DNA from 2 places in the Pseudoxanthomonas sp. CCNWLW251 genome. Region 1 is predicted to be linked to the other one. Evidence: predicted binding sites of a transcription regulator. Region 1 holds the regulator's gene; the other holds the start of a gene.
What was found. Region 1 encodes FliA, which starts transcription of late flagellar genes. Its sites were predicted from a motif close to TAAAGTTTNNCNNNCNNNGGCCGATAA; they were not measured.
Positions count from the first base shown of each region.

Region 1 (10,737 bases):
GCCGGCAGCACCCGTCGCAGCGCCACGCGCGCCGGTGGCCGCCACGCCCGCGCCGATCACCGGCGAGATGCCGGCGCCGGTCGTCCGCGACATCGCGCCGCTGCTGATCGAACCCGAATCCTTCGCCGCCAAGCTGGCCGCCTGCCTGCCGGCCGCTCCCGCCAACGAGCCGGTCGCCGCGAGCGAACCCGCTGCACCGCCGCGCCGTCAGCCCGCGCCGCGCGCCGACGCCGATGACACGCTCGACCTGGATGCGCTGCTGCCCTCGATCGCGCCGCCGGTGTCGCTGCCGGAACCCGAGCCTGCGCCGGTCGTCGCGCTGCACGCCACGCGTGCACCGGTGATCGCACCGGTACCGGCGCCCGCTGCCGTCACCGTACCGACGCTGACCGTCGTCACCGACAACGCCACGCACGCCCGCGAGAGCGACGAGCAGCTGGTGCAGATGCGCGGCGAACTGTCCGCCATGCGCGAGATGATCGAGCGCGAGATGCACCGCCTCACCGACGAACGCCTGCGCGGTTCGCCGGTGCGGATGCAGGCGATGGAACTGATGGAAGACTACGGCTTCGACGCCGGCATCACCCGCGACATCGCCCTGCAGATTCCCGCCGACACCGAATTGCACCGCGGCCGTGGCCTGATGCTGGGCCTGCTGTCGAAGAAGCTGCCGGTGGTCGACACCGACCTGCTGGAAACCGGCGGCGTCATCGCGCTGGTGGGCCCCACCGGCGCGGGCAAGACCACCACCATCGCCAAGCTCGCCGCCTGCTTCGCGCAGCGCTACAACGCACGCGACGTGGCGTTGATCACCACCGACACCGTGCGGGTCGGCGGTCGCGAGCAACTGCACGGCTACGGCCGCCAGCTCGGCATCGCCGTGCACGAGGCCGACAGCGCGCAGGCCCTCGCGCTGCTGCTGGAGCGCCTGCGCGACTACAAGCTGGTACTGATCGATACCGCCGGCCTGGGCCAGCGCGACCGCAACCTGGTGGGCCAGCTCAACTGGCTGCGCGCATCGGGCCAGGTGAAGACCCTGCTGTGCCTGCCGGCCAACTCGCACTTCTCCGACCTGGACGAGGTCGTCCGCCGCTTCAGCAGCGTGCAGCCGCAAGGCGTGGTGCTGACCAAGCTGGACGAGACAGGTCGCCTGGGCAGCGCCCTGTCGGTGGTCGTGGACCACCAGCTGCCGATGACCTGGGTAACCGACGGCCAGCGCGTTCCCCACGATCTCCACCGCGCCAACAGCGCCCACCTCGTGCTGCGGCTGGACCAGCTGCGCCGCGAAGCCGACGAACCCTGCTCGACCGAGGCCACCCATGTCGCCTGACCACCTGCTGCAGACCAATCCCCGCAGCACGCCGCCGGCCGCCGGCGCATTCCATCCCGTGCGCGTCATCGCCATCACCGGTGGCAAGGGCGGCGTGGGCAAGACCAACGTGTCGGTCAACCTGGCCGTGTCGCTGGCCGAAATGGGCAAGCGCACGCTGCTGATGGACGCCGACCTGGGCCTGGCCAACGTGGACGTGCTGCTCGGGTTGTCGCCGAAGTTCACCCTCGCCGACCTGGTCGCAGGACGTTGCGGACTGGAAGACGTACTGCTGGAAGGCCCCGAGGGCGTGCTGGTGGTTCCCGCCTCGTCGGGTTTCCGCCACATGGCCGAACTGGCGCCGGCCGAGCACGTGGGCCTGGTCAACGTGTTCTCCGAACTGCAGCGGGCGCTGGATTTCATGGTGGTCGACACCGCCGCCGGCATCACCGACAGCGTGCTGACCTTCTGCCAGGCCGCGCAGGACACCGTGGTGGTGGTCTGCGACGAGCCGGCCTCGATCACCGACGCCTACGCGCTGATCAAGGTGCTCGCGCGCGAGCGCGGCCTGGACCGCGTGCACGTCATCGCCAACATGGTCCGCGACCCCAACGAGGGCCGGAAGCTGTATGAAAAACTCGCCCGCGTCTGCGAGCGTTTCCTCGGCGATGTCGCCCTGCACTACCTCGGCGCGGTGCCGCAGGACGACTGGCTGCGCCGTGCGGTGCAGCGCCAGCAGCCCGTCGTGAAAGCCTATCCGGGCAGCCCGTCGGCCCGCGCCATCGCCGAGATCGCGCGCATGACGGCACGCTGGCAGCCGCCGCTGGGAGCGCGCGGCAACGTCGAGTTCTTCGTCGAACGCCTGATCCAGCGGGGAGTCGCCGCATGAACACCGCCGCCGCCCAATACCGCGCCGTACAGCGCAGCAGTGCGAACGATTTCGTCACCCAGCATGCCGACCTGGTCCGTCGCATCGCCCATCACCTGGCCGCGCGCCTGCCGGCCAGCGTGGAGATCGACGACCTGGTGCAGGCCGGCATGATCGGCCTGCTGGAAGCCTCGCGCAGCTACGATGCCGAGCAGGGCGCCTCGTTCGAGACCTACGCCTCCATCCGCATCCGCGGATCGATGATCGACGAGATCCGCCGCGGCGACTGGGTACCGCGCTCGGTCCACCGTCGCGCCCGCCAGGCGGCCGCCACCGTGCGCGAGATCGAACAGCGCACCGGCCGTGCCGCCATCGCCACCGAAGTGGCGAGTGCGATGGAAATGCCGCTGCCCGAGTACCTGCGCCTGATGGAAGATGCCGCGCGTGGCCAGGTGCTGAGCCTGGAATCGCACATCGACGACCATGGCGAACCCAACACCGCGCGTACCGGCGGCCCCTCGCCGCAGCAGCACCTGGAGCGCAGCGAGTTCCGCCAGCAACTGGTCAAGGCCATCGGCCACCTGCCCGAACGGGAGCAGCTGGTGCTGTCCATGTACTACGAGCAGGAGCTCAACCTGAAGGAGATCGGCGCCGTCCTCGGCGTCAGCGAGTCGCGCGTCTGCCAGATCCACGGCCAGGCCATGGTGCGGCTGCGCGGACGCCTGCAGGTGTTCGAGAAGGCCGACGCCGGCCTGGAAGACAACGACTGAAGAATCCCCACGGCCTGCCGATAAGGCTCCGGTAGGCCGCCGCGTGCAGCCCCTGCCTTGCCGTTGCCCCTGACCGGGCACGCTTTACTGGAGTTCGATGTGACCGCCAACAAGAACATGCGCATCCTCATCGTGGACGACTTTTCCACAATGCGCCGCATCATCAAGAATCTGCTCAATGACCTGGGCTATACCAATACCGCCGAGGCCGAAGACGGCAACAGCGCGTTGACCGCACTGTCCCAGGGCAGCTTCGAGTTCGTGGTCACCGACTGGAACATGCCCGGCATGACCGGCATCGAGCTGCTGAAGGCCATCCGCGCCGACGACCGCTACAAGACCCTGCCGGTGCTGATGGTTACCGCCGAGGCCAAGCGCGAGCAGATCATCGAGGCGGCGCAGAACGGCGTGAACGGCTACATCATCAAGCCGTTCACCGCGCAGACGCTGGAAGAGAAGCTGGGCAAGATCTTCGAACGCCTGGGAGCCGCCGCCTGATGAGCGCCGTGGCCGATATCGCCGGCGCACGCGCCGCGCTGGTGGAAAAACTGCAGCACGCGCTGGATGCCCTGGAACAGGGCGACGAAGCCGGCTGGCGTCGCGAACTGGATGCCATCGCCGCCTGGCGCACGCAGCCGATGATGCAGGGCCTGGGCCGCCTGGCGCGCGAGCTGGCGCAGACGCTGGGCGAACTGCCACCCACCGGACCGGGCGAGCTGGACGACGCCTGCGCGCGCCTGGACCATGTGGTGGAAATGACCGAACAGGCCAGCCACACCACGCTGGACCTGGCCGAACAGTGCCGTGGCTACGCCACCCAACTGAAGGGCACCGCGCTGTCGCCCGAGCAGGCGGCGCTGGTGGACAGCATCGGCAAGGGGCTGTCGGAGATGGCCCTGGCGCAGAGCTACCAGGACCTCACCGGCCAGATCATCCGTCGCGTCGCGGGCATCGTCCGTCGCGTGCACGAGGGCTTCGGCGCGCTGGGCCTGCCGCCGCCGGAGAAGAAGAACCCTTCAGATCTGGCCGGTCCGGCCGTTGCTGGTCTGGACCGCAACGCGTTTTCACAGAACGACGCAGACGACCTGCTCTCCGGACTGGGGCTGTAGGCACCCGCGAACGCGCAGCGGAACCGGAGACCTGCCATGCCCGACGCTTCCGCCCGCCGTTCCTGCCATCCCCTCGTCCTGCTGTTCGTGGGATCGCTGCTGGTCTGCGATGTCCTGGTCGGCCGCTTCCTGCGGCGTCGCCATGCGCACGCCCTGCACCTGCTCGACTCCTCCCGCTGATCACCCGTCCCGGTACCTGCCCCGCCCATGTCCGCCGTCACCCCTGAAATCGCCGCCGACTTCCTGATCGAAGCGCAGGAAATCCTCGACCGGCTGGGCGAGCAACTGGTCACGCTGGAACAGGACCCCTCCGACAGCGAGCAGCTGAACGCGGTATTCCGCGGCTTCCACACCCTGAAGGGCGGCGCCGGCTTCCTCGGCATCCAGCCGATGGTCAACCTGTGCCATGCGGCCGAAGAGACGCTGGGCCTGGTGCGCGCCGGCCAGGCGACGCTGGAACCGCAACACTTCGATGCCGCCCAGCAATCGCTGGACTGGCTGCAACAGATGCTGGACGCGATCGGTGCCGGCGAAGACCCGCCACACGCCCCGCAGATGCTGATCGACCAGTTCGATACCCGGGGGGATGCCGCACCCGCCGCGCCGAAACCCACCGCCGCGACAAGCGCCGCGCCCGCTGCGGCCGGCGCGGACCTGATCAGCGACGACGAGTTCGAGGCCTTGCTGGACCAGTTGCACGGTGATGGCGCACCCACCCGCGCCGCTGCGCCCGCACCCGTCGCGCGACCGGCACCTTCGCCCGCGAAACCGGCCGCGCCGAAGCCGGCCGCGAAAACCGGTGGCGAAACCGAACAGACCATCCGCGTGGACACCAAGCGGCTGGACGCCATCGTCAACCTGGTGGGCGAACTGGTGCTGTCGCGCAACCGCCTGAAGACATTGCGCGCGCGCATCCGCGACGAAGAACTGGACCGCGCCGTCAGCAGCCTCGACATCGCCACCGCGCGCCTGCAGACGGCGGTGATGCGTACGCGCATGCAGCCGGTGGGCAAGGTGTTCTCGCGCTTTCCCAAGGTCGCGCGCGACGTTGCCCGCCAGTTGCAGAAGGAAGTGGACCTGGAACTGGTCGGCGCCGAGACGGAGCTGGACCGCAACCTGGTGGAAGCGCTGGCCGATCCGCTGGTGCACCTGGTCCGCAACGCCATCGACCACGGTGTCGAAGTGCCCAGCCTGCGCGAAGCCTGCAGCAAGCCGCGTGCCGGCCACGTACGCCTGTCGGCGCAGCAGGAAGGCGACTTCGTCACCATCGAAATCCGCGACGACGGCGCCGGCATCGATCCCGAACGCCTGCGCGCCAAGGCGCTGGAAAAAGGCTTGATCGATCCCGAAGCCGCCGCGCGCCTGACCCACGACGAATGCCTGCAGCTGGTCTTCCTGCCCGGCTTCTCCACCAAGGCCGAGGTCACCGACATCTCAGGCCGCGGCGTGGGCATGGACGTGGTGCAATCGCGCATCCGCGAACTCAGCGGGCAGATCACCATCCATTCCGACATCGGGCGCGGCAGCCGTTTCGTCATCCGCGTACCGCTGACCCTGGCGATCCTGCCCACCCTGCTGGTGCAGGCCGGCGACCCCGTCTATGCGCTGCCGCTCGCGCGCGTGATGGAAGTGCTGCACGCACCGTCCGAAAGCCTGCGCTGGTTCGATGGCCAGGCCGTGCTGGACCGCCAGAGCCATACCCTGCCCCTGGTCGACCTGCGCCACTGGCTGCAGGTGGACCCGGTGATGACGCCCCTGCTCACCATCGTGGTGCTGCAGATGGGCGAACAACGCTTCGGCCTGATCGTCGACCAGGTGCGCGGCCGCGAAGAAGTCGTCATCAAGCCCCTGCCACGCGCCGTGCGCGGCCTGCCCGGCTACGCAGGCGCCACCCTGATCGGCGACGGCCGCATGGCCCTGATCCTCGACGTGGACGGCCTGCGCGCGACGGCGTGACGCATCGTGCTCCCTGTAGGAGCGACGCAAGTCGCGACCGCACGCCCTGCACAACATGACGCCTGGATGGCGGTGTGACCCGGTCGCAAATAACGTCGCTGCTGCAACCGCAAGGCGACAGCTCGCGATTCCAGATCACGCGCGGCATGACAACCCGGTGTCTGTGTGATCACGGTCGCGACTTACGTCGCTCCTACAGGACTCACGACTCAAGTCCACCTGAACCGGGCCGATAGATCTGCACATGGACATCTTCAGCCTCATCGGACTCATCCTGGCGCTGGTCGCCCTGGTAGGCGGCAGCATCCTCAAGGGCGCGGGCCTGTCCTCGCTGTGGTCGTCGGCGGCCTTCGTCATCGTGATCCTGGGCACCATCGCCGCGATCCTGGTGCATACGCCGCCGCCGGTATTCAAGCGCGCGCTGTCCATCGTGCGCTGGGTGATCCGGCCACCGGGCACCGATGGCGATGCGCTGATCGCCGAGATCGTCGACTGGAGCAACATCGCCCGCAAGCAGGGCCTGCTGGGGCTGGAGCCGCTGGTCAACCAGCAGGACGACCCGTTCCTGAAGAAGGGCCTGCAGATGCTGGTGGACGGCGTGGAGCCCGAATCGATCCGCCACATGATGGAGATCGACCTCAACGGCCAGGAACACCAGGATCTCGCGGCCGCCAAGGTCTTCGAGGCCATGGGCATCTACGCCCCCACCCTGGGCATCATCGGCGCCGTGTTCGGCCTGATCGCGGTGATGAAGAACCTTGCCGACCCCAGCAAGCTGGGCCATGGCATCGCCGCCGCGTTCACCGCGACGATCTACGGCATCGCCTCGGCCAACCTGTTCTTCCTGCCCATCGCCAGCAAGCTCAAGAGCGTGATCGGCGGGCGCAGCCGCGAACAGGAAATGATCATCGAAGGACTGATCGCGATCGCGCAGGGCGAGAACCCGCGCAACATCGAGGCCAAGTTGGCCGGCTTCCTGCACTGACCCCTGCGGAACGACGGCGATGGCGCGCAGGAAGAAACACGAGGAGCACGCGAACCACGAGGCCTGGGCGATCCCCTACGCCGACCTGATGACGCTGCTGCTCGCTTTCTTCGTGGTGATGTACGCCATCTCCACCATCAACGAGGGCAAGTACCGCGTGATGGCCGATGCGCTCACGGCGGCCTTCGGCGGTGCCCCGCGCACCATCAACCCGGTGCAGGTGGGCAACCATCAGTTGCAGGGTGCCGACTTCGACCGGCCCTCGCCGATCAAGTCCGGTGCCAAACAGGGCCCCTCCGCGCCCTCGCCTTCGCCCAACGTCACCCTGCTGGCGGCGATGGCCTCGCAGATGAACCTCTCGCTGGACGCCAAGGGCCTGCAGAGCGCACAGGGCGAGCTCAAGCGCATCGCCGATGACCTGGAGCGCGCGCTGGCGCCGCTGATCGACGAGAAGCTGGTGGTCATCAAGCGCTCCGAGTTGTGGCTGGAAGTGCAGATCAATAGCGACATCCTGTTCGCCACCGGCTCGGCGGCGCTGGATCCGCAGGCGCAGCAGACCGTCGGCAAGCTGGCGGAAGTGCTGGGCAACGTACCCAACTCGGTGCGCGTGGAAGGCTATACCGACGACCGCCCGATCCGCACCGCGCAGTTCCCGTCCAACTGGGAACTGTCTTCGGCCCGTGCGGCGAGCGTGGTGCACCTGTTCGTCCGCGACGGAATTCCGCCGGAGCGGCTGGCGATGATCGGCTACGGCGAGTTCCGGCCGATCGGCGACAACGCCACCCTCGAAGGCCGCAACGCCAACCGCCGCGTGCTGCTGATCATCCTGGCCAGCCCGGCCGGCCCGGCACCGAACTTGCATGCCCAGGAACAGGCCGTCGAAGCGCCGTCAGTGATCGCACTGCCGTCGCTGCCGACCCACGCCGCGTCGCCCATGCCCGGAGCGCCGCCGGCGCCCAAGGTCCATGAAGGAGTCCAGTGATGCGCGTGTGGGCAATCGCCAACCAGAAAGGCGGCGTCGGCAAGACCACCACCACCCTCGCCCTCGGGCGCGCCCTGGCCATGCGTGGCCGTCGCGTGCTGCTGGTCGACCTGGATCCGCATGCGTCGCTGACGCGCGCGTTCGGCGTGCCCGCCGAGCCGCAGCCTGCCGGCGTGCTGGACCTGTTCGACGAGCAGCCGCCGCTGCTCGCCAGCGTGGCGCGCGCCACCGAGATCGAGAACCTCGCCTTCGTTCCGGCACAGACACCGCTGGCCACGCTGGAGCGCCGCAGCGCCACCCAGCCCGGCCTGGGCCTGGCCCTGTCCAATGCGCTCGCGCGCGGCGGCCAGGCCTGGGACCACGTGCTGTTCGACTGCCCGCCCACGCTGGGCCTGCTGATGGTCAATGCGCTGGCTGCCGCCGACCACGTCATCATTCCGACCCAGACCGAACCGCTGGCGCTGCACGGCCTGAAAGGCATGTGCCGCACCGCCGACATGATCCAGCGCTCGCGCCATCGCGAACTGCCGGTCTCGATCCTGCCCACGCTTTACGACAAGCGCACCCGCACCGGTGCCGAGACGTTGAAGGCGATGCAGGACGAGTACGGCGGACGCGTCTGGAACGACGCCATCCCCAATGACACGCGCATCTGCAGCGTCGATGCACTGACCCGTTCCAGCCCCGCCGCGCAGTATCCCGGCCGCGGCCTGTCGGCGTACCGCCGCGCCCTGGACTGGCTGTTGCTGACGGAAGCACGCGCCACCGAGCAAGCCGCATGACCACGCCCGCCGTCCTCGACGACTACCTGCACGACCTGCTGGGCGACGTGGGCACGGCGACCGCTGCCGCCCCGTCCCTGACCGCGGTCGCCGCGGAAACAGCCGCCACCGGGACATCGCCCGATGCGGCCGACACACCGGCACCGCCCGCCGCGAACCTCAAAGCTCCCCCTGCGCTGGCGATCGCACCGGTACGTGCAGGCAGCGACGCCGACATTATCGGCGACGACGAATTCGAAGCGCTGCTGGACCAGTTGCACGGCAGCGGCGCGCCCACCGCCGTAACCAGTCCCCCCAGCGAACCCGTCGTCACCGCCCCGCCCGCGCCTGCGCTCGCCGTCGCACCTGCGCGCGCAGGCAGCGCCAGCGACATGATCAGCGACGACGAGTTCGAGGCCCTGCTGGACGACCTGCACGGAAGCGCGGCGCCCACCGCGCGGGTTTCCGAACCCGCGCCGGTCGCCGCGCCGGTCGCTGAACCCGCTGCACGCCCCGTGCAGGCGCCGCGCGCGCTGCCGCCGCTGCCGAGCAAGCCCTACCTGCAGGAGGCATTGCCCGATACCGGCGAGCGCCGCCGCGCGACCGAACGCAAGACCCGCTGGCTGCGGCTGCGCTGCGACCAGCAGCATTACGCGCTGGAACTGCTGAAGGTGCAGGAGGTCGTGCGCCCCGCCACCCTGCTGCCCCTGCGTGGTGCCGCGCCGCACATGCTGGGCGTGATGAACCTGCGCGGGCAGGTGGTGCCGGTCATCGACATGGGCCTGTACCTGGGCCGCAATGCGATCGACACCGATGCCGCCACGCGCATCGTGGTGCTCGAGGAACATGGCGAGACCCTCGGCCTGCGCGTCAGCGCGGTGGAGGACGTCGCCAACCTGACCGACAACCAGATCGAATCCCCGGACAACGCCCGCGTCGGCCGCATCGCCAACCCGCTGTTCCGCGGCGTGGCGCGCCTCAACGAACGTGCGGTGATCCTGCTGGACGCCTCGCAGCTGCTCACCTAGGCCATGGCGATGGCAGGTCGACGCGCATCACATATTCACACCGGACGCTCAAGAGTGGCCCGCGTGCGCCGATACCCCACTAGAGCCGCCCTTCCGGAGACACGATGAGCGCAGTGCCCCTGGGTGATGACCTCGGCATCGAGGCCGCCACCGACCTCAAGCAACACCTGGCCATGCATGTCGCACAGCCTGGCCCGCTGGTGCTGGACGCCGGCACGGTGCAGCGCGTGCACACCGCCAGCCTGCAGGTGCTGTGCAGCTTCGTGCGCCAGCGCGAGCAGGCCGGGCTGGCCACCGACTTCAGCGCGGTCAGCCAGAACTTCCGCGACGCGGCACGCCTGCTCGGCCTCGCGCCGCAGCTTGGCCTGGCGACCACCAACAACGAAAACAACATGCAACAAGTGGAGAACGCCGCATGAGCGCACGCATTCTGGTAGTGGACGATTCGGCCTCGATGCGACAGATGGTCGCTTTCGCCCTGACTTCGGCGGGTTATTCGGTGGATGAAGCCGAAGATGGCCAGGTCGCGCTGGGACGTGCGCAGGGGCAGAAGTTCAACGCGGTGGTCACCGACGTCAACATGCCCAACATGGACGGCATCTCGCTGATCCGCGCCCTGCGCGGCATCCCCGACTACAAGTTCACGCCCATGCTGATGCTGACCACCGAATCGGCCGCCGACAAGAAGGCCGAAGGCAAGGCCGCCGGTGCCACCGGCTGGCTGGTCAAGCCGTTCAATCCGGAACAGCTGGTCGCCACCGTCCAGAAAGTCCTGGGCTGAGCCCCGCACTTCCTCCCCACTTCGCATACCGCCACAGGGCTCCACCGCAATGAACATGGACATGCAGCGCTTCCACGCCACGTTCTTCGAGGAAAGCCGCGAAGGGCTGGAAGCCATGGAAGCCGGCCTGCTATCGCTGGAACAGGGCAGCCGCGACGGCGACCTGATCAATTCCATCTTCCGTGCGG
Region 1 is NZ_JBBEGA010000003.1:228,463-239,199, forward strand. It holds gene flhF (flagellar biosynthesis protein FlhF) at 1-1,330, shown strand, start outside; partial or broken gene WBN46_RS14140 (MinD/ParA family protein) at 1,386-2,198, shown strand; gene WBN46_RS14145 (RNA polymerase sigma factor FliA) at 2,195-2,947, shown strand; gene WBN46_RS14150 (chemotaxis response regulator CheY) at 3,065-3,445, shown strand; gene WBN46_RS14155 (protein phosphatase CheZ) at 3,445-4,056, shown strand; gene WBN46_RS14160 (hypothetical protein) at 4,093-4,236, shown strand; gene WBN46_RS14165 (chemotaxis protein CheA) at 4,264-6,012, shown strand; gene WBN46_RS14170 (flagellar motor protein) at 6,257-6,997, shown strand; partial or broken gene motD (flagellar motor protein MotD) at 7,017-7,865, shown strand; gene WBN46_RS14180 (ParA family protein) at 7,979-8,761, shown strand; gene WBN46_RS14185 (chemotaxis protein CheW) at 8,758-9,768, shown strand; gene WBN46_RS14190 (STAS domain-containing protein) at 9,873-10,187, shown strand; gene WBN46_RS14195 (response regulator) at 10,184-10,549, shown strand; gene WBN46_RS14200 (chemotaxis protein CheA) at 10,599-10,737, shown strand, end outside.

Region 2 (10,737 bases), on a different contig from region 1:
GGCTTGCGCGTGGGTCGCCGTGGTGGCCATCGCCCTGGTGCGGGTGCCTTCGCACCGCGCGTCCTACGATGCCGAGACCCGGCGGTTCACCGTCGCCGGCAGCTGGGTGCCCCTGGCGTTGATGATGGGCATCTTCTTCTTCAAGTACGCGGTGGCGGTGGTCCATGCCATGAAGCCGGGCGTGCTCGGGACGATAACCGCGGTCGTTGTGGTCGCCGGTACGTACGGGCTCTTCAGCGGAATGTTCATGGCGCGTGCGCTGCGAGTGCTGGCGGTGATGAAGCGGCAGCGGCTGGTGGAGCGTAGTGCCTGACGAGACAGGTAGGATGGGTTGAGCCGAAGGCGATACCCGTCATCAAGGCGCTGATGATCCAGCGATGATGGGTATCGCCTTCGGCTCAACCCATCCTACAAACGACTTCAGCCCTTCATCGTTCCCGATTCCAACCACCGCTGGTGCCACGACAGCGCTTCCGGCAGCAGGTGCGGGGTGTGCTTGCCATAGCTGTGATGCAGGGCGCGGTCGAAGTAGTCCTGCAGCGCGTCGCGGTAGTCGGGGTGTGCGCAGTTGGCGACCAGCAGGCGGGCGCGTTGCTTGGGCGTGAGGCCGCGCAGGTCGGCGAGGCCCTGTTCGGTGACGATCACCGAAACGTCGTGCTCGGTGTGGTCCACGTGGCTGACCATGGGCACCAGCGCGGAGATGCTGCCGCCCTTGGCGGTGCTCGGGCTGAGAAACACCGACATGAAACCGTTGCGTGCGAAGTCGCCCGAGCCGCCGATGCCGTTCTGGATGCGGCTGCCCATCACGTGGGTGGAGTTGACATTGCCGTACAGGTCGGCCTCGATCATGCCGTTCATGCCGATGCAGCCCAGCCGCCGCACCAGCTCGGGATGGTTGGACATCTCCTGCGTGCGCATGATGATGCGCTCGCGGTAGAACGCGATGTCGCGCTTGAACGCTTCGTTGGCTTCCGGGCTCAGCGCGAAACCGGTACATGACGCGACGTCCAGCACGCCTTCGCGCAGCAGGTCGAGCATGCCGTCCTGGATCACCTCGGTGAACGCGGTCAGGCCGCGGAAGCCGCTCTTCGCCAGCCCCGCCAGCACGGCATTGGGAATGTTGCCCACGCCGGACTGCAGCGGCAGCAGGTTCGGCGGCAGGCGGCCGAGCGCGACCTCGTGCTTGAGGAAGTCGATCAGGTGTCCGGCGATGCGCTCGCTGGTGGCGTCGATGGGCGTGAACGGACTGTTGCGGTCGGGTCCGTGCGTACGCACGACGGCGACGATCCTGTCCGGGTCGCAGCGCAGGGCGGTCTCACCGATGCGGTCCTGCACGTGTTCCAGCGGGATCGGCTTGCGGTACGGCGGCAGGGCCGTGCCGTAGTAGATGTCGTGCATGCCGTCGACACCGGCAGGCTGCCAGTCGTTGACCTCGATGATCACTTTCTTCGCCAGGTCCAGCCAGGTCTTGTTGTTGCCGACCGAGGTCGACGGCACCAGCGTGCCGTCCTCGCGGATCGCCGAGACCTCGATCACCGCCGTGTCGATGGGACCGTAGAAGCCGAACCACACATGCTGGGCGACATGGCTCAGATGGATGTCGATGTAGTCCAGCGTGCCGTCGTTGATCCGCTTGCGTGCGTCCGGGTCGCTCTGGAACGGCATGCGGAGGGCGATGGCGTCGGCCTTGGCGAGGGCCCCGTCGAGTTCGGGCGCGGTCGAGGCGCCGGTCATCAGCTTGATCTGGAACGGCAGTCCGTCCGCATGGGCCTGTTCGATCTGCGCGGCCAGCGCCAGCGGCACCGCCTTGGGGTAGCCGGAGCCCGTGAAGCCGCTCATGGCGACCGTCTCGCCGGGCTTTATCAGGGCGGCCGCCTGTTCGGCGCTGACCACGCGGTCGCGCAGGCCGGCGTGGCGGATACGGTCTTCCTGTGGCATCGGGCTGGGCATCCAGTGAGCGAAACGCGGATTATCGCGGTGGGGTGTTGCGCCGCAGGATACGACCTTGGTGGCACGCACGTGTTGCGTGGGATCAATGCCCGGTGGCCGTCATCCACGGCGGCCGGTGTTTGGCGGCACGGCGGAACGCGGGGCAATCCTCGCGGTGCGCGCCGGGCAGGTAGCCCAGGCTCATCAGGAATTCGCCGGTGATCTCGCCGCCGGTGAAGCGGAAAGTCTTCTTGAAGAGCCTGATCCAGTCCGCCTTCGGCAGGGGATGGTGGGCATCCAGCCATGCCGCGAAGCCGCCATGGCTGGCACGCAGCCGCTGGACGACCTGCGCGTTGTGGATCGCGGCGTCGATCTTCAACCGGTTGCGGATGATGCCGGCGTCCGCCATCAGCCGCGCACGGTCCTTCTCGCCATAGAGGGCCACCGTGTCCACGTCGAAGCCGCCATAGGCGGCGCGGAAACCCTCGCGCTTCCTCAGCATCGTCTCCCAGCTCAGGCCGGCCTGGTTGATTTCCAGCAGCAGGCGCTCGAACAGGACCGCTTCCTCGCGTTGCGGGAACCCGTACTCGCGGTCGTGGTAGGGCCCGTGCAGCGGGTGGCCGGGGGCAATATCGCAATAACCGGACATGGAAGATCGGCCAGGAAGGGGATTCCCGATTCTAGGCCGTGTTGCGGACAGGAACCGCCCGCGCGGGTCCGGGCTAGAATGACGCCCATGCACGATGCCGCCACGCCCCTGGCCAACCAGCTGCTGATCGCCTTGCCGGTGCTGGCCGATCCCAATTTCGCGCGCAGCGTCACGTTGATCTGCCAGCACGACGACGAAGGCGCCATGGGTGTGGTCGTCAATCGCCCGTCGGAGTACACGCTGGGCGAAGTGCTGCGGCAGATGAACCTCGCTTCCCACAACCCGCGCCTGGACGACCAGGTGGTGCTGGCGGGCGGGCCGGTGCATCCGGAGCGCGGCTTCGTGCTGCATGACGACGCGCGCGCGTGGGAGTCCACGCTGGAAGTCGCGGACGGCCTGTACCTGACCACCTCGCGCGACATCCTGGAAGCGATGGCGGTAGGCGAGGGTCCGGCAAACGCCGTCATGGCGCTGGGCTGTGCGGGCTGGGGAGCAGGCCAGCTGGAATACGAACTGGGCGAGAACAGCTGGCTGACGGCGCCCGCCGATGCCGAACTGCTGTTCGCGCTGCCGCTGGAGCGGCGTTGGCAGGCGGCAGGCCAGCGGATCGGCGTGGACATGACGCGCCTGACGGACTACAGCGGCCACGCATGAGCCTCTGCCTGCGCCCGCAGACGTTGTCTCCACAGCGACCGGTGCAGGATGGCGCACGCGTGATCGAACGGAGGCAGGTGGCATGAAGCTGGATGGCACCGTACTGGGATTCGACGTGGGCGCCCGCCGCATCGGCGTGGCGGTCGGCAGCGCGTTCGGCACCGGCGCGCGTGCGCTGGCGGTGATCGACGTGCATGGCCACGGGCCGGACTGGCCGGCGATCGACAAGCTGCATGCGGAGTGGAAGCCCGACGGCCTGGTGGTCGGCGACCCGATGACGCTGGACGGCGGCGACCAGCCCATCCGCAAGCGCGCGCACGCCTTCGCCCGCGAACTGCGCGCGCGCTACAACCTGCCGGTGGTGCTGGTGGACGAGCGCACCAGCTCCGTCGAAGCCTCGCAACGCTTCGCACTGGACCGTGCCGAGGGCCGCAAGCGCCGCCGCGACGCGGTGGCGCTGGACGCCGTCGCGGCGGCCGTGATCATCGAACGCTGGCTGGCCGCTCCCCAGGACGCGACCCAGTTGACCTGATTCTTCCCTGACGAAACTCCATGACTTCCCAACTTGATCCGGATGGACGCCTGCGTCACCTGCTGACCCTCGAGGGCCTGCCCCGCGAGACTCTCTGCCGCCTGATCGACCGTGCCGGCCAGATCCGCGATGCCGCGCTCGGTCGCACGCCGCGGCGAAAGGTCCTGGACGGCACCACGGTCTGCACGCTGTTCTTCGAACCGTCCACGCGCACGCGCAGCTCATTCCACATCGCCGCGCAGCGGCTGGGTGCGGACGTGCTGAACTTCGATGCCTCCACCTCGTCCACGCGCAAGGGCGAAACCGCGCGCGATACCCTGCGCAATCTCGAGGCGATGGGCGTGCGCGGATTCATCGTCCGTCATGCCGACGACGGCGCGGTCGCGGCGCTGGCCGCCGAGGCGGGCGAGGGCACTGCGTTGATCAACGCGGGCGACGGCCGCAGCGCGCACCCCACCCAGGGGTTGCTGGACGTGCTGACGATCCGCCAGGCCAAGGGTGCCGATTTCTCGCGCCTGAAGGTGCTGATGGTCGGCGACGTGAAGCATTCGCGCGTGGCGCGTTCCGACCTGCATGCACTGCATACGCTCGGCGCGGGCGAGATCCGCGTCTGCGGACCGCAATCGCTGCTGCCCGACGATGGCACCCTGGCGGGTTGCCGGACGGGACAGGATTTCGACGCCATGCTCGAAGGCGTGGACGTGGTGATGATGCTGCGCCTGCAACGCGAGCGCATGGAAGAAGGCCTTGTCGCATCGCTGGAGGATTACCACCGCGAGTACGGGCTGACCACCGCGCGCCTGGCGCGTGCCGCCAAGGATGCCGTGGTGCTGCATCCGGGCCCGATCAACCGTGGCGTGGAGATCACCGACGAGGTCGCCGACGGCCCGCAGTCGCTGGTGCTGCGCCAGGTCAGCAACGGTGTCGCCATCCGCATGGCGGTGCTGGAGATGTTGCTGGGGTGAGGGCGGCACCCTCGCCCGTAGGAGGCCCTTCAGGGCCGACGGGTTCCGGTCGGCCCTGAAGGGCCTCTTGCGCGGGGTGGCTTACTCCGGTGCCGCGACCACCTGGTTCTTGCCCGCCTGCTTGGCTTGGTACATGGCGCGGTCCGCGCGGGCGAGCAGTTCGTCCTGCGATTCGCCCGGTACCCAGCGCGCCACGCCGGCACTGAACGTCGGCATGATGCCGCGGCCCTCGTAGATCAGCGGCTTGTGCGCGAGGCGGGCACGCAGGCGCTCCAGCGTGCCCATCGCTTCCAGGAAGCTGGTGTCGGGCAGCAGCAGCACGAACTCTTCGCCACCGAAACGTGCGACGGCATCGCTGGCACGCAGGGTGGCGCGCGCCAGGGTTACCACGTGGCACAAGGCGGCATCGCCACCCAGGTGGCCGTGCGCGGCATTGATGTGGCGGAAATCGTCCAGGTCCAGCAGTGCCAGGCTCAGCGTCTGCCCGCTGCGCAGCGCGCGCACGGATTCGCGTTTGAACAGTTCGTCGAAGCCGCGCCGGTTCAGTGCTTCGGTCAGCTGGTCCACGCGCACCAGCGCCGAGACCGATTGCAGTTCCTGTTCGAGATCCGCCGCGCGGCGCTCGGCCTCCTCCACCTCGCGCCGCGCCTCCAGCAGGCTGTCGCGCGCGCGCAGCGCCTGCGCCTGCACCTGTGCCGTGTCCGCCAGGATGTCCTCCATCCGCTTGCCCAGTTCGGCGATGCTGCGGCTGTCGCGGATGGCCTGCGCATGGAAGCTGATGCGGTCGTGGTATTCGCCGGTGCTGCACGCCATGCCGTCCAGCCGCTCGACGAAGGTCACCATCATCTCCTTCATCGACGCCTTGGACTCGGCCAGTCCCTGCTTCAGCAGGCCCTGCTTGTAGATCACTTCGCGCAGCCCGGCGCGGGTCTGCTCCAGCGCGGTGCGGTCTAGCGGGCCGGACAGCAGCTGGCGCACCGCACCGATCTGGTCCTGCAGCCAGCTGCCGTCCTCGATCAGTTCGCCGACGTTCTCCAGCAGCAGGTCGAACAGGCTGCGCATTAGTTCCTGCGCGTCGTTGACCTCGTGCGTGCGCAGGCCGATCTGCTGGCAAAGTTCCCGCAGGTCACTGCCCAGCCCATCCAACGGCTGGGCAGGTTGCCACTGGCGGACGCGGTCGGCCAGCGCGTGCGCTTGCGGCAGCAGCAACGCGTCGTCGCGCAGCAGGTGCTCCATGCCGGCAACGAGCAGGTGCTGCAGCAGGTCGCGCAGTTGCTCGGCCTCGCCGGCCAGCGGCTCGTCCTGGATCGTGCGGATGTACTTGTCGACCAGTTGCCGCAGTGCGCGACCGTAGCGGGGCCAGTCGGCATCGGCGTGCGCGGACTGCAGGCGCTCGCCCATGCCATGCAGTTCCCCCGGCAGGCCAGCGACGCCGTCGGCGAAGGCGGACAACAGGGCGGCCGGCTCTTCGGCATGTGCGAACAGGGCCTGCAATTGTTGCGCGCTGATGCTGGTGCGGGGCCCGGCGCTGGCCGCCGGGGCCAGTTCCCGCGACGACGACGGCGCGGCGTCCCGCCGCCGCGACCAGAGCCGGCGCAGGCCGCCAGGAAAACCGGAGTTGTCGTCGGCCATGTCAGTCATTGCAGGTCACTCGCACGGCCACGGGCAGGCACCCGTCAGGCGTCAGGGGATGCCGGGTTATCGGCCGCGGAGAGCATTGATTGAGGGCGGGGCGACCAGGGCGGGCACGTGGAGGCGGGAATCGTGACCCTGCGCGCGCGCAGGCGCGCCGATCAGCCCGCGTCCGGGGGGAAGCGGGTGAGGGCTTCTTCGATGATGGCCAGCTGGGCGACGGCCTCGGCATGGCCGGCCTCGGCGGCGCGGCGGACCTGCTCCAGGCTGGGATGCGAGACGATCAGCAGCAGGTTGCCGCATTGCGCGCAGGCGTAGTCGGTGACCGCATCGTGCAACTCCATGGCCATCGCACGGCTGTCGCCTTGCCAGCCGCACGGACACGGCAGTTCACGCTCACGCCAACCCGCGGTGAAGTAGTCGGGAACGAGCTCGGCCACGGCTCAACGTCCGCGGCGTTGTTCGAACAGCCATTCCCACATCGGGGTGTACGCGTAGGTGGCGTCCCAGCTGTTGTGGTTGGCGTCCGGGAATTCGGTGTAGCGCGCGTCGCGTGCGTCGGCGGCCTTCAGCGCGGCGTCCATGCGGCGCGATTGCGACGGGGGCACCACGTCGTCCTTGCCGCCGTGGAAAATCCACACAGGGATGTCTTTCAGGCGCTGTGCGGCGGCGGCAAACGGGTCTGCGGCGTTGGCAACGCTGTGCGCACGCAGGCCCGGCCGCGCATCGGTCCAGTCGACGGTGATTCCTCCGCAGATCGGGACCAGGGCGGCGAACCGGGCCGGCTGTTGCAATGCCAGTTCCCACGTACCGTAGCCCCCCATCGACATGCCCGTCAGGTACACGCGATCGGAATCGCCATTGAACTCGCGCACGGCCGCGTCCAGCGTCGCGAACGCAAGGGGGCCGGCTGCCTCGGTCCACTCCGTGTCATCCGGCGCCTGTGGGAAGACCACCAGGCCCGGGAACGTGTCGGCATGCTGGCGCAGGTACGGTCCCAGCCCCGCCATCGTCTGCTTCACGCCATCGCTGCCGCGCTCGCCGGAGCCGTTGAGGAACAGCACCACGGGCGGCTTGCCGCGGCGGAAGCGCGCCGCAGGTACGAACACCTGGTAGCGGTAGGTCTTTCCTTCGAGTGCGACCTCGCGCGAGACGAATTCGCCGGTCGGGTTCATGGGGGGTGTCGTGGTACAGGACGTCATGAGGATCAGCAGCAAGCCCAGGCAGGCGGTGGCAAGAGAGCGCATGGCAGTCGCAATCGAAGGGGACCGGGCGGCAGCATAACCCGATGGGGAAACGGGGCGCCCGATCGACCGGACTGCGTCACCGTTTCGGATCGGCTGGCGGCATGTCGTCCCGCATCCGCATGAAGCGGGCGAAGCGCGGCAGTCCGGTAGACGTCAGGCCGTTGTAGCGATAGGTCAGCCACGCGCCCACCGGCGGTGGCTTGGCCCGCTGGGCATCGGTGAAGCCGGTGCCGATGCGGAAGTGGCGCCCGTCGGGCGTGCGCACCTGCAGCGCGCCCATCATCCCGGCGTATTTGCCTTTGCCCGGCAGATGCGCGACGACTTGTGCCTCGGCGTCCTCATGGGGTTTGTACTTGAGCAGGTCTTCACTGCGTCCGGCGCGATAGCGCGCGTCGCGCCGATGCAGCATCAGACCCTCGCCGCCGCCGGCGACCACGCGGGCCAGTTCTGCGTCCAGTTCGGCCCGGGTGTCGAGGCGTTGCTGCGGGATCATTGCCAGATGCGCGCTGCGTGCCGTCGACACCAGGCTGCGCATGCGAACGACGCGTTCCGCGAACGGCCCAGGGTGGGTGGGCAGGTCGAAGACCATGAAGCGCACATCACGCCATGCCTGCGCATCGGTTCCCACGCGGCGGACGAGGGCGCTGATGTCGTCAAAGCGGCCGCGTGCGATCCACAGCTCGCCGTCCATGGGTTCGGCAGACCAGCCGCGAGTGAACGTGGCCGGTGCCATGATCCGCGCGCCGCCACGCGTCCACAGTGCCCGTCCATCCCAGCGCGCACGCACGCCGTCGAGCTTCTCGCTGACCAGGAAGGCGCCGACCGGCAGGCCATCGCGGTATGGCGTCGCCAGCATCGGATCGGGGGGTGGTGCCGACAGGACGGGCCATATCAGCAGACACAGCAAGGCGGTGAGGATCAGGCGCATGGTGCGGCCAACAGGACGGGGGAGCGACAGCGTCGCCAGCCCGCACGAAGGTGGGCATCGGTGCACATCGCGGCGGCGTGTAGGAAAGCCCCCCGTGCGGTGATCGCCCGGGACAGCAGGCTCAGATTGGCCGGGCTGCGTAGACCGAAGCGGCACATGGCTTCGCCATCACGACCTCATCCAGCACCATGCGACCAGCGCGCCGCCGTGCAGGGCCACCATCGTCCAGAAGGCGACGCGATAGCCCGGCTTGCGCGACTTGTGCCGCAGCATCTGCTGCGCGATCCACGCGCCCGGCCAGCCACCGGCGAGTTCCAGCAGATGCAGGGTCGATTCGGGTGTGCGCCAGCGGCCGGTCTGCGCCGCGTGCTTGTCGAGGGCGTACGCGACGAAAGTGATGGCGGACATCGCCAGCGGTATGAACACCGCCTCGAACGGAAGGCGGTCGTTGCCGATGGCCCAGGCCACCAGCAAGGCATAGGCCGCGGTGGCAACTGCGCCGGTTTGCCACGACTCGGGTCGCGGCGAAGCCGTCCGTGCGGGTGCCGGGGGTGTTGCAGGTCGCGTGGCGGATACCGTCCGACGGACCGCTTGGGCGCGCCACTTGCCATCGGGTTGTCGCTGCGCGGTGAACTTCACGAGTTCGCCGATCTCGGGACGGCGGCCGTCGAGCCGGTAGTCGCGTACGTGGAAGAACACGCGTGCCGGTTCGCCATCGAGTGGCGCGATGAAGCCGAAGCCCCGGTCGTCGTTCCATTCGCTGACTTTGCCGAGCCGTTCCATCGGGGGCGAGGCCTCAGTGCAGCAGAATCAGCGTGGCCAGGCCCAGGAAGCAGAAGAAGCCCATCACGTCGGTCACGGCGGTGACCACTACCGTGCCGGCGACGGCCGGGTCGATGTTCATGCGCTTCAGCAGCAGAGGCAGCAGCACGCCGGCGGTGGCGGCGGCGCAGAAATTGATGATCAGTGCCAATGTGATGACCAGCGACAGCAGCGGACTGCGGAACCACGCGAAGGCGATCACGCCGACGATGCCGCCGATCAGCAGCCCGTTGATGAGGGCGACGCGGATTTCCTTCCACAACAGGATCCGCGCATTGCTGGAACCCACCTGGCCCAGCGCCAGGCCACGCACCATCAGCGTCAGCACCTGTACGGCGGCGTTGCCACCGATGCCCGCGACGATCGGCATCAGAACGGCCAGCGCGACGATCTTCTCCAGTGTCGCCTCGAACTGGCCGATCACGCTGGCGGCCATGAACGCAGTGAACAGGTTGATGCCGAGCCACACCACGCGGCCGCGCACGGCGCGCTTGACCGGCGAGAACAGGTCCTCGTCCTCGTCCAGGCCGGCGGCGCCCAGCGCCTGGTGCTCGGCCTGTTCGCGGATGATGTCGACCACGTCGTCGATGGTGATGCGGCCGAGCAGGATGTTGTTGTCGTCCACCACGGGCGCGGACACCCAGTCATGGTCGGAGAACTGGCGCGCCACTTCCTGCGCGCTCTCGCCCACGTCGATCGCCGGTTGCTCGTCGTCGATCAGCCGGTTGATGGGGGTGGTGTCCTCGTGCGTGACCAGCGCGGCCAGCGGCACGCGGCCCAGGTACTGGTGGCGACGGCTGACCACGTACAGGTGGTCGGTGTGATCGGGCAGTTCGCCGCGCAGGCGCAGGTAGCGCAGCACCACGTCGACGTTGACGTCGGCGCGCACGGTGACCACGTCCGGGTTCATCAGGCGGCCGGCGGTGTCCTCCGCATACGACAGCACCTGCTCCAGCCGCTCGCGGTTCTCGCGGTCCATCGACTTGAGGACTTCGTCGATGACGGTGTCGGGCAGGTCTTCGACCAGGTCCGCAAGATCGTCGATATCGAGGTCCTCGACGGCGGCGACGATTTCGTCGGTGTCCATGTCCGCCAGCAGGCTCTCGCGCACCTCGTCGCCGACGTGCACCAGCACTTCGCCGTCGTCCTCGGGATCGACCAAGCCCCACACCACTTCGCGCTTGCCGGGCGGCAGCGATTCCAGCAGGTTGCCGATCTCCGCGGGCGACAAGGTATTGACCAGCCGGCGCACGGGCCCCAGCCGACCGCTGTCGAGCGCGTCGGAGAGCAGGCGCAACTGGCGTGCGGTCTTGTCGTGGCGGATGGTCTCGACCATTCGGTACTCCGGAATGGGGCCGATCCGTCAGGCGGATGCGACC
Region 2 is NZ_JBBEGA010000001.1:942,109-952,845, reverse strand. It holds gene WBN46_RS04555 (DUF6622 family protein) at 1-313, shown strand, start outside; gene WBN46_RS04550 (acetyl-CoA hydrolase/transferase family protein) at 421-1,938, opposite strand; gene WBN46_RS04545 (DNA-3-methyladenine glycosylase I) at 2,033-2,578, opposite strand; gene WBN46_RS04540 (YqgE/AlgH family protein) at 2,666-3,232, shown strand; gene ruvX (Holliday junction resolvase RuvX) at 3,315-3,764, shown strand; gene WBN46_RS04530 (aspartate carbamoyltransferase catalytic subunit) at 3,785-4,729, shown strand; gene WBN46_RS04525 (GGDEF domain-containing protein) at 4,811-6,361, opposite strand; gene WBN46_RS04520 (hypothetical protein) at 6,523-6,801, opposite strand; gene WBN46_RS04515 (prolyl oligopeptidase family serine peptidase) at 6,805-7,608, opposite strand; gene WBN46_RS04510 (DNA ligase) at 7,685-8,536, opposite strand; gene WBN46_RS04505 (DUF1294 domain-containing protein) at 8,705-9,319, opposite strand; gene mgtE (magnesium transporter) at 9,333-10,694, opposite strand.
Region 2: WBN46_RS04525 (GGDEF domain-containing protein) is a predicted target of FliA. The motif match lies at 6,428-6,454, and genes of this name have one in related genera.